DNA from 4 places in the Vreelandella sp. GE22 genome. Region 1 is predicted to be linked to each of the others. Evidence: predicted binding sites of a transcription regulator. Region 1 holds the regulator's gene; each other region holds the start of a gene.

Region 1 (4,105 bases):
GCCCACGAACAGCTACGCATTTATGCGCGCCTGCTCGATACGCCGATGTACGCCCTCGATCACGAGCAGCCCATCGACAACCTGCTGGGGCGGTTAGGCGGCAAGCAGTGGGTGATCATCGACACCGTGGGCATGAGCCAGCGTGATCAGCGTGTCATCGAGCAGATCGGCCAGCTCCAGGGCGGCGAATCCCGGGTGCGCCTGGTGCTGGTGCTCAACGCCGCCAGCCAACCCGAAACCCTGGAAGAGGTGGTGCTTCGCTACCGCCAGGCTGCGCGGGCGGCGGGCGCCGAGCTCGACGAGTGTATTATTACCAAACAGGACGAAGCGGGGCGTTTGGCGCCGCTTCTGGATATCGTCATGCGCTTTGGGCTGCGCGTGCTGTTCTCCTCCAACGGCCAGCAGGTGCCCGAGGATATGGCGCTGGCCGACCCGGCCGCGCTGGTCGAGCAGGCGCTGGCAGGCCATACCGACGCCGCGCCGGACCGCCCGCCGTGGCCGAACGCGCCGCTGGCACCGCGCTGGTCCCAGGACGTGCTGGGCCAGGGGCGCCGGCTGAGTCTGCTGCTCGCGCAGCTGCGTGAGCGGGTGGCCGGGTTTGCGCTGCTCGAAGCGGTATGGGATATCGGCGCGCTGCCTGGCGTACTGCACGACCAGCGCCTGGCGGCACTTGCTGACCAGGCTTGCGAGCAGAATGCGTTGGGCATCGTCTGGTCACCGCGGCGCAACGAGCGTGGCATGGAGTGGTCGATGCCGGATCTGAGCCTCGATGCCGACGGCCAGCTTTGTGCGCTAACGCTTTTACAGCACCGCCAGCCCGCCGGCTGGCAGGCTCGTATCGACGCCCAGCGCCAGGCGGCGGTCCATCTGCTGCCGACCCTTGCCGAGGGCGAGACCCTGGACGCGCTGGAAAGCGAGCGTTTGACCTGGGTCAGCCAGGCGACCGGCGCTCAGCGGATATACTGGCAGGGCGAGCGCTACGCGTTGACGACCCTGTTTGGCGAAAGCGAACTCTCGCATCGAGTCGACGTACGCTTTCGCGGCCAGCCGCTACAGCTATGGAATGCCCACGCCGAGGTCACCGACCAGGCCGGGCGGCATTTTCTCGCCTGGTACGGCGAGCTGCGCGACCCGGAAAGCGCCAAGCGCGTGGCCAAACGCTACTGGCTCACCCCGGCGCGGCTGGGGGCCGAAGTGCTATCGCTGCTGGTCACTCAGCTGCAAAGCGAAGGCGCGGCTATATTGACCAAGCGAGCCTGGCGCGCGCTCAAGGAAGCCGATGGCGGCGAGGTCAGCGCCCAACTGCGCCTTTTGATGGCCAGTGGTGCCGCCGCGGCCGCCACGCACCTGGACAACGCCCAGGACGAGGCCGCGCAAACGCTGCGCCAGGACGTGATGCGCCTTTCCAAAACATCTCGCAAGCGCCGCGATACCGCGCTACTCGACGCGCTGATGCATATGTTGATGACCCGGGACGCCATCCGCCAACTGGGTAGCGTCAGCCGCGAGGCCCTGGCATGAGCGGCGGCGACCAGGCATCGGGGCTGCGCCAGTGGGCGAGCCTGCGCAACGAAGAGCGCGCGCAGCAGGCTGTGAGCGAGCACGCCGAGCCCGAGGTGGACACCCAAGCAACCCCGCCGGCAAGCGACGCCGCCACGCCGGTGGTCAAGACGCCGCTGGCAGTGGTGGGGCTACCGACGAAAAGCGTCGCCCCGGTCAAAGAGCGCCTGGGCGAGTGGGCCGAACTTGGCCGGCGCTGGGCGGCGACCCCGGAAAGCTGGGAGGTCGTCCCGGTGGATGCCAGCGAGCCGATGGAGGCGCTTTGCGAGCGCTATTCACGCTGGGCGCTTTGGGTGCGCAGCGACGCGGACGCCTTCGCGAGCATGTATCGCACGCTGCGCCAGCTCAACGACAACCAGGGGCCCCGCCAGCTACTGGCGCTGCACGAGCCCGGCTTGCCCCGCGAAGGGCTTTTAGACAATTTGCAGAAGGCGGCGGCGAATTATCTGAATATCGAACTGCTGCTACTAGCGCGGTAGGCCACAATGAAAAAGCGTTTTCTGAAAAAGAGTCTTCAAGGCGTCGCGCTACTAATGGCGATGGGGGCGAGCCTGACAGTGACCGCTCAGGCGGGCACAGGCAGCTGGAGTAAGGAGGTCACCGGTATGATGGTGGCCATGAGCGACCGGGCGGTCAGCAGTCAGGTTTTGGCGCCGCCGCCGGTAGCGGAGATCGCCCAGGGGCGTATCGAAGGCGTTCACTGGCGGTATGAGGCACCGTTCGGCGCCGCGCTGCATGCTTGGCTTTGCCACCCCGAGCGCTGCGTCGAGCTAAGCGGCCAGCGCGGAAGCGAAACCGGGTTTGCCGGGCTTTCCGCCGATGCGCCGCTGGCGTTTCGCTTCGCGTTGGGGCGCGGGCAGCGGCCGATGCGGGTAAAAGGGCTTCACGTGATTGTGAACTACCAGTGACGAGTGTATAGCCACGAGGCACGAGGATGTATACAGCACAAGGCAGAATTCAACACAGCGAAATGGTCACTCAGCACATGCCGCTGGTGCGCCGCCAGGCGCTGGCGCTGCAGGTCCGCCTGCCGGCGAGCATCGAACTCGATGATCTGATTCAGGCCGGCATGGTCGGCCTATTGGAGGCGCTCGGGCGCTTTGACGCCTCCCAGGGGGCGAGCTTTGCCACCTTTGCCAGCCAGCGGATTCGCGGGGCAATGGTCGATGAGCTGCGCACCCGGGATTGGCTGCCGCGCAGCGTGCGGCGTTCGGCCCGGGCCATGGACGAGGCGGTCCGCCATCTCGAACAGAACCTGGGTCGGGCGCCGGAGGAGGGCGAGATCGCCCGGCATCTGGACATGCCGCTCGGCGAGTATCACCAACTGCTCAACGACGCCAACAGCGGCCACCTGCTGCCCTTCGAGGAGCTTCTGGAAGAGGGCGGGGAACCCGCTCAGGAGGCGCTGAATGCGCCTTTTGAGGAGCTTTTGGATGGTCAGCAGCGCGAAACTCTGATCGCGGCGATCGAAGCGCTGCCCGAGCGGGAAAAGCTTTTGATGGCGCTTTACTACCAGGAGGAGCTCAACCTGAAAGAGGTGGGCGCAGTACTGGGGGTGACCGAATCGCGTGTTTCACAGCTGCACAGCCAGGCGATTAGCCGTCTGCGCGCGCGGCTGCACGAGCCAGATTGACGCATTTTAACCGTTAAACCCAACCGGCGAGGAGCCGTCGATGAACCCCTCTACCTTGATCGGTATATTTGCCAGTATTCTGCTACTGGTTAGCGTGCTGTTTTTCACCGCGGAATCCCCGGAGAGCTTTCTCAACTTGCCCGGGCTTGCCATCGTGGTGACCGGCACCCTGGCGGCGACCTTCATCAGCTACCCGCTCAAGGAGGTACTGCGGGTGGTACGCCTGGTGGGGCTGGTATTTCGCCGCGAGAACACCTACGTGCGCGACGATATCAACGAGCTGGTGTCCATGTCGCGGCTCTGGTTCAAGGGCGACGTACGGGCGGTGGAGCGCGAGCTCGAACACACGCGCAACCCGTTTCTGCGCACCGGCATTCAGCTGGTGATCGCCAACACCAAGGAAGATGAAATTTTCGACATGCTGCGCTGGCGTATCGCCCGGCTCAAGGCGCGCGAGCACGCCGAGGCGCAGATCTTTCGCACCATGGCGACCTACGCCCCGGCCTTCGGCATGATCGGCACCCTCGTGGGGCTGGTGAATATGCTGGAGGTCATGGACGCCGGTGATCTGGAGGTGATCGGCCCACGCATGGCGGTGGCGCTGCTCACGACCTTCTACGGTATCTTGCTTGCCAACCTGGTCTTCAAACCGGTGGCGGTGAAACTCGAGCGGCGCACCGAGGAGCGCTTGATCACCATGAACATGGTGCTCGAGGGCATCTCGCTGATCACCAAGCGCCGCTTGCCGTCGTTCATCGAAGAGACGTTGAACTCCTTCGTGGCCAACTACAACGACGAGATTCGTGATGCCAACGTGAAGCCGCGCGCCGAGAACGACGCGCCTGCCAAGGGGTAGGGCGATGAACCGCGAAGCCCGCCACGCACTGGAATCGCCATTCACCGGGGATGGCG
Region 2 (2,705 bases), 390 kb from region 1:
CATGGTGCAGACCATGGAAGGCGGTCTCGACCAGGTTAACGATAATCTTCAGCGTATTCGTGAGCTGGCGGTACAAGGCGCCAACGATACCAACACAGCTGAAGACCGCGAAGCGATTGCTACCGAGATTAACGAGCGTATCGCCGAAATCGATCGCGTTGCAGGTAGCAACAACTTTAACGGTACAAGCCTTTTGTCTGGTGGCGATGATGGTAACAACACGGATCTGCAAATTCAGGTTGGTGCTGGTACTACCGGCAATGACACTATCACGGTAACTACCGTTAATGCGTCTAGCGAAAGCTTGGGTGAAGTTGCAGCCGAGGGTGGGAACGATGGGGTTGCTAATTTAAGTGCCGCAGCCGACGCTATCTCTGGTGAAGACGTTGGTAATGGCGATTTTCAAAGTTTGATCAACTCGGTGGATAGTGCAATTGGAGAACTCGACGAGGAACGTGCCACGTTGGGTGCCACCCTTAACCGTTTCGATTCAGTGATCGATAACCTGGCCACAACCGAAACCAACCTCTCCGAAGCGCGCTCGCGTATCGAAGATGCTGACTACGCCGAAGAAGTCTCCAACATGACCCGCGCCAATATCCTTCAGCAGGCGGGGACCTCCATGCTGGCCCAGGCCAACCAAACGCCGCAGTCTGTACTCTCTCTGCTGGGCTAATCTTCTCAGCCATTACACGGGGAAGATGTTTAGCACGGGGCCGCAAGGCCCCGTTTTACGTTCTGACCAAGGCGTTTTTCACAGACTTTTCGTGCAGGCTATTAGTTTTACGGCTAGAGGGTGAAACAGGTCATTTTTCCTAGAAAAAGTTGGGTAAAAAGCTAAAGGAATGGCCACCACGGCCGTTAATTATAATAACGGCGATGCAAGCGCCGATTTCCCGGCCCTTCCCAGGCCACTAAATACCGAGGGTTACATCCATGTCCGTTATCAACACCAACGTCACTTCCATGATCGGCCAGAACAACCTGAACAAATCTCAGGGCATGCTGGCACAGGCACAAGAGCGTCTCTCTTCAGGTCTGCGTATTAACAGTGCCTCTGATGACGCGGCTGGCCAGGCCATCGCCAACAAGATGACTGCCCAGATTAAGGGTATGGATCAGGCGAGCCGTAACGCCAGTGATGGTATTTCACTGGTACAAACCATGGAAGGCGGTCTAGATCAGATCAACGACAACCTGCAGCGTATTCGTGAGTTGGCCGTACAGGGCGCTAACGACACCAACACCGCCGATGACCGCGCCGCGATTGCCACCGAGATCACTGAGCGCATTGCCGAAATCGATCGTGTTGCGGGTAGCAACAACTTCAACGGCACAAACCTTTTGTCTGGTGCGGGTGATGGCCCTCTAAACATTCAGGTGGGTGCTGGTACTAGCACTAACGACACTATCACGGTCGCTACAATTGATGCATCCAGTACGGCTCTAGGTACTGTTGATGCAGATACAGATGCAGGAATTGTTGCGGTTGCTAGTCTGAGCGAAGCGGCTACTGCCATCACGGGTGAAGGCGCCACTAATGCGGGTTTTCAAAGCTTGATTAACTCGGTAGACAGTGCCATCGGAACACTTGATGAAGAGCGCGCTACCTTGGGTGCCACGCTGAACCGCTTTGACTCGGTCATCGACAACTTGGCGACCACCACCACCAACTTGTCCGAAGCGCGTTCACGTATCGAAGATGCTGACTACGCAGTGGAAGTGTCCAACATGACCCGTGCCAACATTCTTCAGCAGGCCGGTACCTCCATGCTGGCGCAGGCGAACCAGACGCCGCAGTCCGTACTGTCTCTGCTGGGTTAATAGCACGCTATAGGTAGCGTTACACCATGACGGGGCCGAAAGGCCCCGTTTTATTGAGTTCTCAACCGTATTTCTCATGTCGTGGCGGAGCCGTCCTCATGGAGGTTTGAAAACACTTTTTTCATTCCGCAGTCGTTTATTTTCTAAAGTAATCGTCTAAATGGTCGTTAATTATAGTAACGGCGACACAAGCGCCGAATAGCAGGCCCTTCGGCCAGCCAAACTTTAAGGGAGCACTTCCATGTCCGTTATCAACACCAACGTCACCTCCATGATTGGCCAGAACAACCTGAACAAATCTCAGGGCATGCTGGCTCAGGCGCAAGAGCGTCTCTCTTCTGGTCTGCGCATCAACAGCGCTTCCGACGACGCGGCCGGTCAGGCCATCGCCAACAAGATGACTGCCCAGATCAAGGGCATGGATCAGGCGAGCCGTAACGCCAGCGACGGTATCTCACTGGTACAAACCATGGAAGGCGGTCTGGATCAAATCAACGACAACCTTCAGCGTATCCGTGAACTGGCGGTACAGGGCGCCAACGATACCAACACCGCTGACGACCGTAAGGCGATCGCCACCGAGATCACTGAGCGTATTGCCGAGATTGACCGTGTTGCGGGTAGCAACAACTTTAACGGCACAAGTCTCTTGTCTGCAGAAGGTGCTGGCACAGACCTGAACATTCAGGTGGGTGCTGGCACTACCGGTAACGATACAATCACGGTCACTACCATTAATGCATCCAGTGAGAGTTTAGGTGTATTTGATGGTGGCGACGTCCCTGCAAATGCAACTATTAGCGTAAAAGCAGCAGCCGAAGCACTTACCCCTGATGAAGGCGAATCAATCGGCAATGACGAATTTCAAGCGTTGATTAATT
Region 3 (4,105 bases), 390 kb from region 1:
GAAGGTGCTTTTTTGGTTTTTGATAGCAAAATCAGAAAACCGGCGACTACTGAGCCTTCCAGGTTTGGGTTTTTTAATCGAAAGAAAAAAGAAGACGTTGGAGCTCAGGAAGGGCTTCGGGTAACGGCATTAGAGGGTATCGAACTGGCTGAAATAGAGGACGAAACGGGCAAGAAAAGCGTGCTCAGCAACATGATACCCAGAATTCAGGGCATCTGGTATCAGACGGCCGGGCCCCTGACCTCAGCCGTTGTCAACGATGAGGGGCGTTTTAAGGCGTTGGCGGGCAGCGTTTATAAAGTGCTCCCCATGCCAGTCAGGTTTGTGGTGGGGGAAGAGTTTTTTGTGCAGTGGTGCTATGAAAAACGGCATATATTGCTCGTTGAAGCTCCTAGCAGCGATGCTGGCCAGGAAGTCAAAGTTAGCGATGACGTTTAGCTGTATTAAAGGTGGTTTAAAGTGATTAAGCTTTTTGTATTTGCATTCTTTGCGCTTTTGGTTTCATGCCTTGTGTCCAAGGTAGCTGGCAGTGGCCAAAAAGAAATGAAAGTTCAAGCAGGAAGTTTCTTCCAAACGATAATAGGTTTTATTTTGCTGGCCTTTGCTTTATTTTTTGGATTGAGAATCGTCATCTTTGTGCTTTCGGGGTAATTCCGGATCTGTTGGCGCCCTAAATTCATAGAATATGCGCAGCACTTTGGATCAAAAGATAGAGGTAGGAGGGCTAGCGCCGGTACCCTCTCTGCCTCTACCTTGTGGTCCAAAGTGAGACAGGGCATGTGATACCGAAAACTGACCCAGGGCCAGCGATACCAAATTTTTGCCTATCTTGAGATCGGCATTAGCTTGAAACAGATCGCCAAGGCCATTGGAGTTCATGGCAGCACGATTAAGCGCAACGGGTTAGCCAATGGTTATGCGCCCGCACAGCCCCAAGCGGCAAGTCCGGTCGGAATTCGCCGAGTATCGACAGGTTGCCAAGGTCGTCTCGGCTAGGTGTTTGAGGTATTAAGTAATCGTACTCAGGTTTTATCCGCTTCTGCTGATAACCATGGTAACGCTTTAGAGTAAAGAGCCTATGCCCGTCGTCAACACCAACATTACGGCCCTAACCTCGCAGCAAAACCTGCAGAAATCGCACTCATCGCTAGCGACCAGCCTCGAGCGCTTGTCATCAGGGCTGCGTATCAATAGCGCCAAGGATGACGCTGCCGGTCAGGCGATCAGCAACCGTATGACCAGCCAGATCAATGGGCGGGCCATGGCCATGCGTAACGCGAATGACGGTGTGTCGCTATCACAAACCGCTCAAGGGGCGCTTGATCAAATCAACGACAAGCTCCAGCGTATCCGCGAGCTGACGGTCCAGGGGTTGAATGGCACGCTCAGTTGGAGCGATAGCGACTCGATTCAAAATGAAATCAATATGAACCTCAAGGAGATCGACCGTCTGGCGGAATCCGCTCAGTACAACGGCATACCGCTACTGGATGGCCAGAAAGGCCTGGTCAATCTACAGGTTGGTGCGAACACTAGCGACACCCTGGATATAGACCTTTTGCCACCGGGGTTTAGTGTCGAGGCGTTAGGGCTCGAAGACTTTACGGTGAGGGGGATAGACGGCGACGTTGCCCCAAGGAATACGCTCAATGGACGCGCCTTCGATATCGAGCTCTATCCGCAGAACCCGAATCAAACGCGGGTCACTTATACCAGCGTAACGGGCAATGAGCCGACCTTGCGTCAACAAAATGCGACCGATGGCGGGCTGAATTACTATATCAGTACGTTAGACAATAACGGCAATCCGCGTTTTTACGATACCCGCACGCCAGTGGCCAACCACACGACGGCCACTGATAGTAGTACGGTACGCGTTGCGAGTACCGGGCTGCTTTATACCGACGCACTATCCAACGAGCCCGAGCAAGAAATTTCCAGCATTACCTTCAACGATGCCAACGGTAATACCATGGAAGGCTCGGCACGCCTGCTGCAGTCGGATGGACGTTATTTGATCGAGCAAACATCCGATAGCGGTAGCGTAAGTTACTTTGATGCCGAGCTTGATTTCGCACCCGGTCAGCGAGCGGCTACTGCCAGTGCGGTAAGCAATGCGCGTACCGCTGAGCAAGCATATTTTATGGCTTCGGATATCGAAGTCGACGGGGCAAATTACTCGATTGGCGACGCAGAGCTCGTATTTCAAAGCCGCGATGGTGAAACCTTGTCCAGCGCAGGTGCCCTCGAACAAGGTGATAACTACTATATTCGCAGCCAGTTGGACGGAGAAACCGTTTACTATCGCGTGGATGAGGTTAGTGCCACGACCACGACGGAAAGTGGCGTCGAAGAGACGACGTTGGTTTTTCAAACGGATACTACCCGCGCCTTTTTAAGTGATGATTTCGCCGACAGCGAAGAAGTCACGACGTTACCAGCAATTGATTTTTCCGCTTCGCCCGCCATGAACATTACCGATGCCAGCGGAAGCGTTATAAATGACAATGCGCGGCTAATGCAGAGTGAATCGGGCCAGTACATTGTTGAAATCAGCGATGGCGGTGGCCGTTACAGCTACCATGAAGCTAACGTCGCTTTCTCGCTGGGGCCTAATGGAGACGTACAGGTCGATGCCCAGGCGCAGTCGACGGCGGTAAATACGTTTGATCTCAATGAGCGAGTCGAAAAAGTAGACGGCACCTCAACGATTACACTCGACCCGCGTAACGTGACGGTTAACTATACGGATTCCAATGGTGACACCTTTAGCGATGTGCTTCGCCAGCGTGAGGATGGGAACTACTACTTCGATTTGCCTAATAGCCATTCAAGCTACGGCAATTCTAAAGTCGCAAGCTTGGTCGATGTCGATGGTAACGATACGCTGATCAAAACGATCAACGGTACGGGGGAGGTGATTATCTATCATCCTCTGAATGTAGCGCCGTTATCGGTCAATGTCGTCACGGATGCTAACGGCGGCGCCGACGATGGCGTGCCTCACAGCACGGTGAATTTGACCGAGGTGGATCGGGATATCCGGCTGCGCACTCCGCCCAACCCGCTGGCAGCGTTGGATCAGGCCATTGCCATGGTGGATAGTAAGCGGAGCTATTTAGGGGCTTTCGAGAACCGGCTAGGATCAGTGATCGAGAATAACCTGAATGCCAATATCAACCTCTTGGCCGCTCGCTCACGTATTGAAGATACCGATTACGCGAGCGAGGCCTCCAATATGGTAAAAACTCAAATACTCCAGCAGGCGGGTACCGCCATGCTGGCCCAAGCCAATCAAACGCCTCAAACTATTCTCACTCTGTTGGAGTAGTTCAAAGCGTTAAGCAGAAACCGATATTCAATAAGTGGGCGGTAGGGGAGACACCTCAAAGGGCTGTGGGTATGCGCGCATTTGAAAACGTTCAACGTCCATTAGGGCCCGCTCATGGAAAGCAGCGCCGCCTGTGATATAGGCCGAAGACCCTTCGTTCATTGTTGTTATATCTCATAAGTCTATTCTGATATGCTTTACTGGCTTAACCTATGATAATAAGCAGTTGGTTCAGTTTATAAGCCAAGGCCGTACTCAATGGACACCGTTACCCTAACCCTCGTTTTTGCCATTCTGGCGATGTGGCTTAGCTTTACCTGCGCACTGGTCGTGGTGTATTTGCTGCTCAGCGGCCCGCCCGCCGGGGCGGCCTCTTCTGGCAATGCGGCGGGAGAAGACAGTAATAGGGGAAGCGAACCCGATAAAAACGCCCCTGTGCTGGTGAATGATAGCGGCGTCGCCTGGGGAGTGCAGGTGCTCTTCGAAGACCCATCGACCGCTACCAATCAGCGGCTGATCAACGTACTGGCTTCTCTAGGGGCCGAGTATGAGAGTGCCACTAAGGTCTATACAGTCTCGGGAGAGACGTCGCGCACGCCCATCGTGGTTGAAAACGCCGCGGCCCCTGCGCCGCTACCGGCGCCAGACGATGTCGATAGCCCCTATATAGTAAAGGGCGTAAGCGTTCAGATACGCGCGAATAGCGAGGTGATGAAACCCGGCAAGCTGCAGCTAGCGCGCTTGGTCAAAATCGCCAAAGCGGTGACCCGAGTG
Region 4 (4,105 bases), 390 kb from region 1:
GTGCGGTGGCCACTTTTCAGGATGCCACTGAGGCGCTCAACGACACAGCCACGTTCGAGAGCCTTACGACCAACGTCGACGGCGATGCCGTGACGGCGGTAGTTAGTAACGAAGCACAAGCCGGCAGGTACGAAGTTGAGGTCGATCAGTTAGCAACGGCTGGAAGTTTCGTCACGGAGCGTTTGAGTTCCTCCGATGAAAGCATCGTCAGTGGTGAGCAAACACTAACTTTCGATATGGCTAAAGGCGATATGGCCCCCATAACCATTGCCGACGGCAGTTCGCTGCAAGACATTCGCGACGCCATCAATGAACAAGGCGATGGTCAGGTAACGGCTTCTATCATCGATGACGGCAAAGGGTATCGGCTATCGGTCATGGCGAGTGAAACGGGAGCCGACGCCAGCATCGAAAGCTCCAACTTCTCCTCCATTCTATCCGAAGCAGCAGTGACGTCGGACACCCAGGTGATTCAGGCAGGGCAGGATGCGGCCTTCAATGTGAATGGCATCGACATCGTAAGCAGCTCCAATCAGGTCGAAGAAGCCATTCAGGGCATGACCCTGAATCTCACTGAAGCGGGCGCCTCGAGTACCATTAGCGTCGAACAGGATGACGAAGCGTTGCGGAAAAACGTTGATGCCTTCGTTGAAGGCTTCAACTCGCTCAAGGATACCTTGACGCGCTTGACCAGTTTTGACGCCGAAACCGGTCAATCAGCAGGTCTGAACGCCGACGCCACTACTCGGGCGGTCGAGCGTGATCTACGTCAGGCCATTACTAGCGTAGTGGATGGCGATGGCTTTAGCGTGCTTTCTGACATCGGCATTTCACTGCAAACCGATGGTAAGCTTGAAATCGACGATGACAAGTTGGACAACGTCATCGCGACGCAGCCCGATACGCTTGCCAGCTTTTTTGCCGGCAGTAGCGATGAAACGGGTATGGCCGGGCAAATCAATGTTTCTCTCGAGCGCATCGTGGGCGACGGAGGACGTCTGGATACGGCTGAAAGCAACGCTGAAAGCCGTGTTGGAACGTTAGAAAATCGTTTCGCCCGCACCGAGGAGCGCATCGATCAGACTATCGCGCGCTTTCGCGCCCAGTTTCAGGCAATGGATAGCATGGTGGCGCAGATGAACCAGACCAGCAGTTACCTGAGCGAGCAGTTGGGAATGCTTGGCCAGAACAACCAGTCGTGATCGCCAAGCGCTACTCGTGAGACAGGAAATGCCCGGCGTTTGCCGGGCATTTTTACAGGATTTTAAGAATCTTAACCGCTAAAGTTTGTCGTTTATCAGCCGATAGAGTATTTAACTGTACTTCTCTACTACTTACTAGAGGACTAACCTCATGGCGTCTATTACGGCATTGGGTGTGGGGTCTGGATTGGATTTGTCGGGATTGGTGGATCAGCTTAATGCGGCCGAACGCCAAAAGCTCGTTCCCATCCTTGAGCAGAAAAGTGCTCAGCAAACCAAAATTTCTGCTTATGGGCGCCTGGAATCCGCAATGGATAGGGTGCAGAACTCTATTACGGCGTTGAACGATGCCGCTACTTTCAATCAGCAAAAAAGTACGGTAACGGGAGAAGGCGTACTGGCGACGGCGAGCGAAAAAGCCAATCCGGGTCGCTATGAGGTGACGGTTTCCCAACTGGCGCGCGGCGGCAGCGCTGCGTCCAATAGCGTGGCACTGGACCAGGAGCTTACGGCAACCGATACGAAGTTGACGCTTAATTTTGGGGCTGGCGATACGCAAACAAGCTACGGCGTCGATATTAAAGCAGGCAGTACCCTGGCTGAGGTTCGTGATCAGATCAATGCGGATAAAGAGTCTGGCGTTACGGCTTCGCTCATCAATGATGGCAAAGGGTATCGCCTGGCGTTGAGCTCCAAGGAAACGGGCAAAGAGGCTTCGCTGGCAGGGTTTTCAGGGCTGACCTCCCTTTCGATGGACCCCACCACGCTACGTGCTGGCCAGGATGCCGAGTTGAATGTCAACGGCATCGCGATTACGAGTAAAAGCAATCGGGTAGAAGAGGCTATCCAGGGAGTAACGCTCAACCTGACCGCTGCCTCCCTGACCCCATCCACGCTTGTAATCGAGCGTGATGAGGCGTCACTGAAAGAAGCCATCAATGCCTTCGTTAGCAACTATAACGAAATGAAGTCCACCGTTGGCCGTATGACCGAATTCAAGGGCGAAGGTAAGACATCGGGCGATTTAGTGGGCGACCGCACCGTTCGCACTATCGAAAACCGTCTGCGTCAGGATGTAACGGGCAACTTTGGAACGAGCGATATAACGCGGCTTGCTCAAATGGGTATCGACATCGACAAGCAGGGCCGCCTCCAGGTCGATGAAGCCAAACTGGATGAAGCAATTGCCAATAACTCCGAAGGTTTGGCTGCCTTTTTCGCAGGTGATACGAAAGAAGATGGTTTTGCAGGGCGCATAAGTTCGACACTCAAGGATATAACGGCAGATGACGGCATCATTAAAAGCTCCATCGGCAGTGCTGAGCTGCGAATAGAGAGCCTGGACCAGCGCAAGCTGCGTATGGAAGCCAGCATCGAGCGAAGCACTGAGCGCTACCGTAAGCAGTTTGCGGTGCTTGACGGCATGCTCGCCCAGATGAACTCCATGAGCAGCTACCTCTCTCAGCAGTTCGATATGATGAGCGCTATGCAGAAGAAGTAGGTCGTATTTTCCTGGCTGGGTCAGAACGCTTTTGACGTAACAGCCATCAACGCAAGTGACGGGGCCGAAAGGCCCCGTTTGCCGTTTGTGGATGCAACGACTTTTTTATAAAAAAGTGCAAAAGAGCTAAAGAAGTGGGGCGACAGGCCGTTAATTATAATAACGGCGATGCAAGTGCCGATTCATGGGCCTCTCCCAGGCCACTAAACACCGAGGATTAAATTCATGTCTGTTATCAACACCAACATCACTTCCATGATCGGCCAGAACAACCTGAGCAAGTCCCAGGGCATGCTGGCTCAGGCGCAAGAGCGTCTCTCTTCCGGCCTTCGTATCAACAGCGCTTCTGACGATGCGGCTGGCCAGGCCATTGCCAACAAAATGACCGCCCAAATCAAGGGCATGGATCAGGCGAGCCGTAACGCCAGCGACGGTATCTCGCTCGTTCAGACCATGGAAGGCGGTCTGGATCAGATCAACGACAACCTTCAGCGTATTCGTGAACTGGCGGTTCAGGGCGCCAACGATACCAACACCGCTGATGATCGTGCAGCGATTGCCACCGAGATCACTGAGCGTATTGCTGAGATCGATCGTGTTGCGGGTAGCAACAACTTCAATGGCACAAACCTCTTGTCTGGTGCGGGTGATGGCCCTCTAAACATTCAGGTGGGTGCTGGTACTAGCACTAACGACACTATCACGGTCGCTACAATTGATGCGTCCAGTACTGGGCTAGGTCAAGTTGATGCAGTTGGAACAGAGGAGGACGGGGTTCCTGGGGCTAATAATTTAAGTGAAGCAGCTGCTGCTATCGCGAATGGCGGCGCCTCTAATGCGAACTTCCAGAGTTTGATTAACTCAGTAGATAGCGCCATTGGAACCCTCGATGAAAACCGCGCCACCCTGGGTGCCACGCTGAACCGTTTCGACTCGGTCATCGACAACCTGGCGACCACTACTACCAACCTGTCTGAAGCGCGTTCACGCATTGAAGACGCCGACTACGCGGTGGAAGTGTCCAACATGACCCGTGCCAACATCCTGCAGCAGGCCGGTACCTCCATGCTGGCCCAGGCCAACCAGACCCCGCAGTCCGTACTGTCTCTGCTGGGCTAATAGTACGCTAGTGCCAAACCATGACGGGGCCAATAGGCCCCGTTTTTTTGGTTTTTTAACCCGCAATTTTTGTTAATTGAGTTTTTTGAAAATCGCCGCATGGCGGGAGCTTAAGCGCGGTGTCTTGGGTGTTGAGTAGCTAATGTTACTTTCCCTTACATAAAAAACGTATTGTTTTCTAAAGAGTTTGCACGAGCAGCCGTTACCAAGGGGTAGCGGCATGACAAACGTCGCAAAGTTGGCCCGCTGGCCAGTTATACTTCCAGGAGAAAATACTCATGTC

Evidence for each region. The regulator FliA, encoded in region 1, starts transcription of late flagellar genes. The targets are predictions, from matches to a motif close to CTAAAGTTNNNNNNNNNNCNGCCGATA.
Region 2: ACWHRL_RS02555 (flagellin N-terminal helical domain-containing protein) is a predicted target of FliA. The motif match lies at 838-864, and genes of this name have one in related genera.
Region 3: ACWHRL_RS02580 (flagellin N-terminal helical domain-containing protein) is a predicted target of FliA. The motif match lies at 1,022-1,048, and genes of this name have one in related genera.
Region 4: ACWHRL_RS02545 (flagellin N-terminal helical domain-containing protein) is a predicted target of FliA. The motif match lies at 2,830-2,856, and genes of this name have one in related genera.

Annotation. Positions count from the first base shown of each region.
Region 1 covers NZ_OZ309110.1:132,354-136,458, forward strand. The annotation lists gene flhF (flagellar biosynthesis protein FlhF) at 1-1,521, shown strand, start outside; gene ACWHRL_RS00620 (hypothetical protein) at 1,518-2,039, shown strand; gene ACWHRL_RS00625 (flagellar protein FlhE) at 2,046-2,468, shown strand; gene ACWHRL_RS00630 (RNA polymerase sigma factor FliA) at 2,495-3,193, shown strand; gene ACWHRL_RS00635 (motility protein A) at 3,234-4,049, shown strand; gene ACWHRL_RS00640 (OmpA/MotB family protein) at 4,054-4,105, shown strand, end outside.
Region 2 covers NZ_OZ309110.1:522,152-524,856, forward strand. The annotation lists gene ACWHRL_RS02550 (flagellin N-terminal helical domain-containing protein) at 1-676, shown strand, start outside; gene ACWHRL_RS02555 (flagellin N-terminal helical domain-containing protein) at 937-1,824, shown strand; gene ACWHRL_RS02560 (flagellin N-terminal helical domain-containing protein) at 2,066-2,705, shown strand, end outside.
Region 3 covers NZ_OZ309110.1:525,426-529,530, forward strand. The annotation lists gene ACWHRL_RS02565 (hypothetical protein) at 1-438, shown strand, start outside; gene ACWHRL_RS02570 (hypothetical protein) at 460-651, shown strand; partial or broken gene ACWHRL_RS02575 (helix-turn-helix domain-containing protein) at 793-897, shown strand; gene ACWHRL_RS02580 (flagellin N-terminal helical domain-containing protein) at 1,079-3,331, shown strand; gene ACWHRL_RS02585 (hypothetical protein) at 3,590-4,105, shown strand, end outside.
Region 4 covers NZ_OZ309110.1:517,837-521,941, forward strand. The annotation lists gene fliD (flagellar filament capping protein FliD) at 1-1,202, shown strand, start outside; gene fliD (flagellar filament capping protein FliD) at 1,354-2,703, shown strand; gene ACWHRL_RS02545 (flagellin N-terminal helical domain-containing protein) at 2,929-3,822, shown strand; gene ACWHRL_RS02550 (flagellin N-terminal helical domain-containing protein) at 4,101-4,105, shown strand, end outside.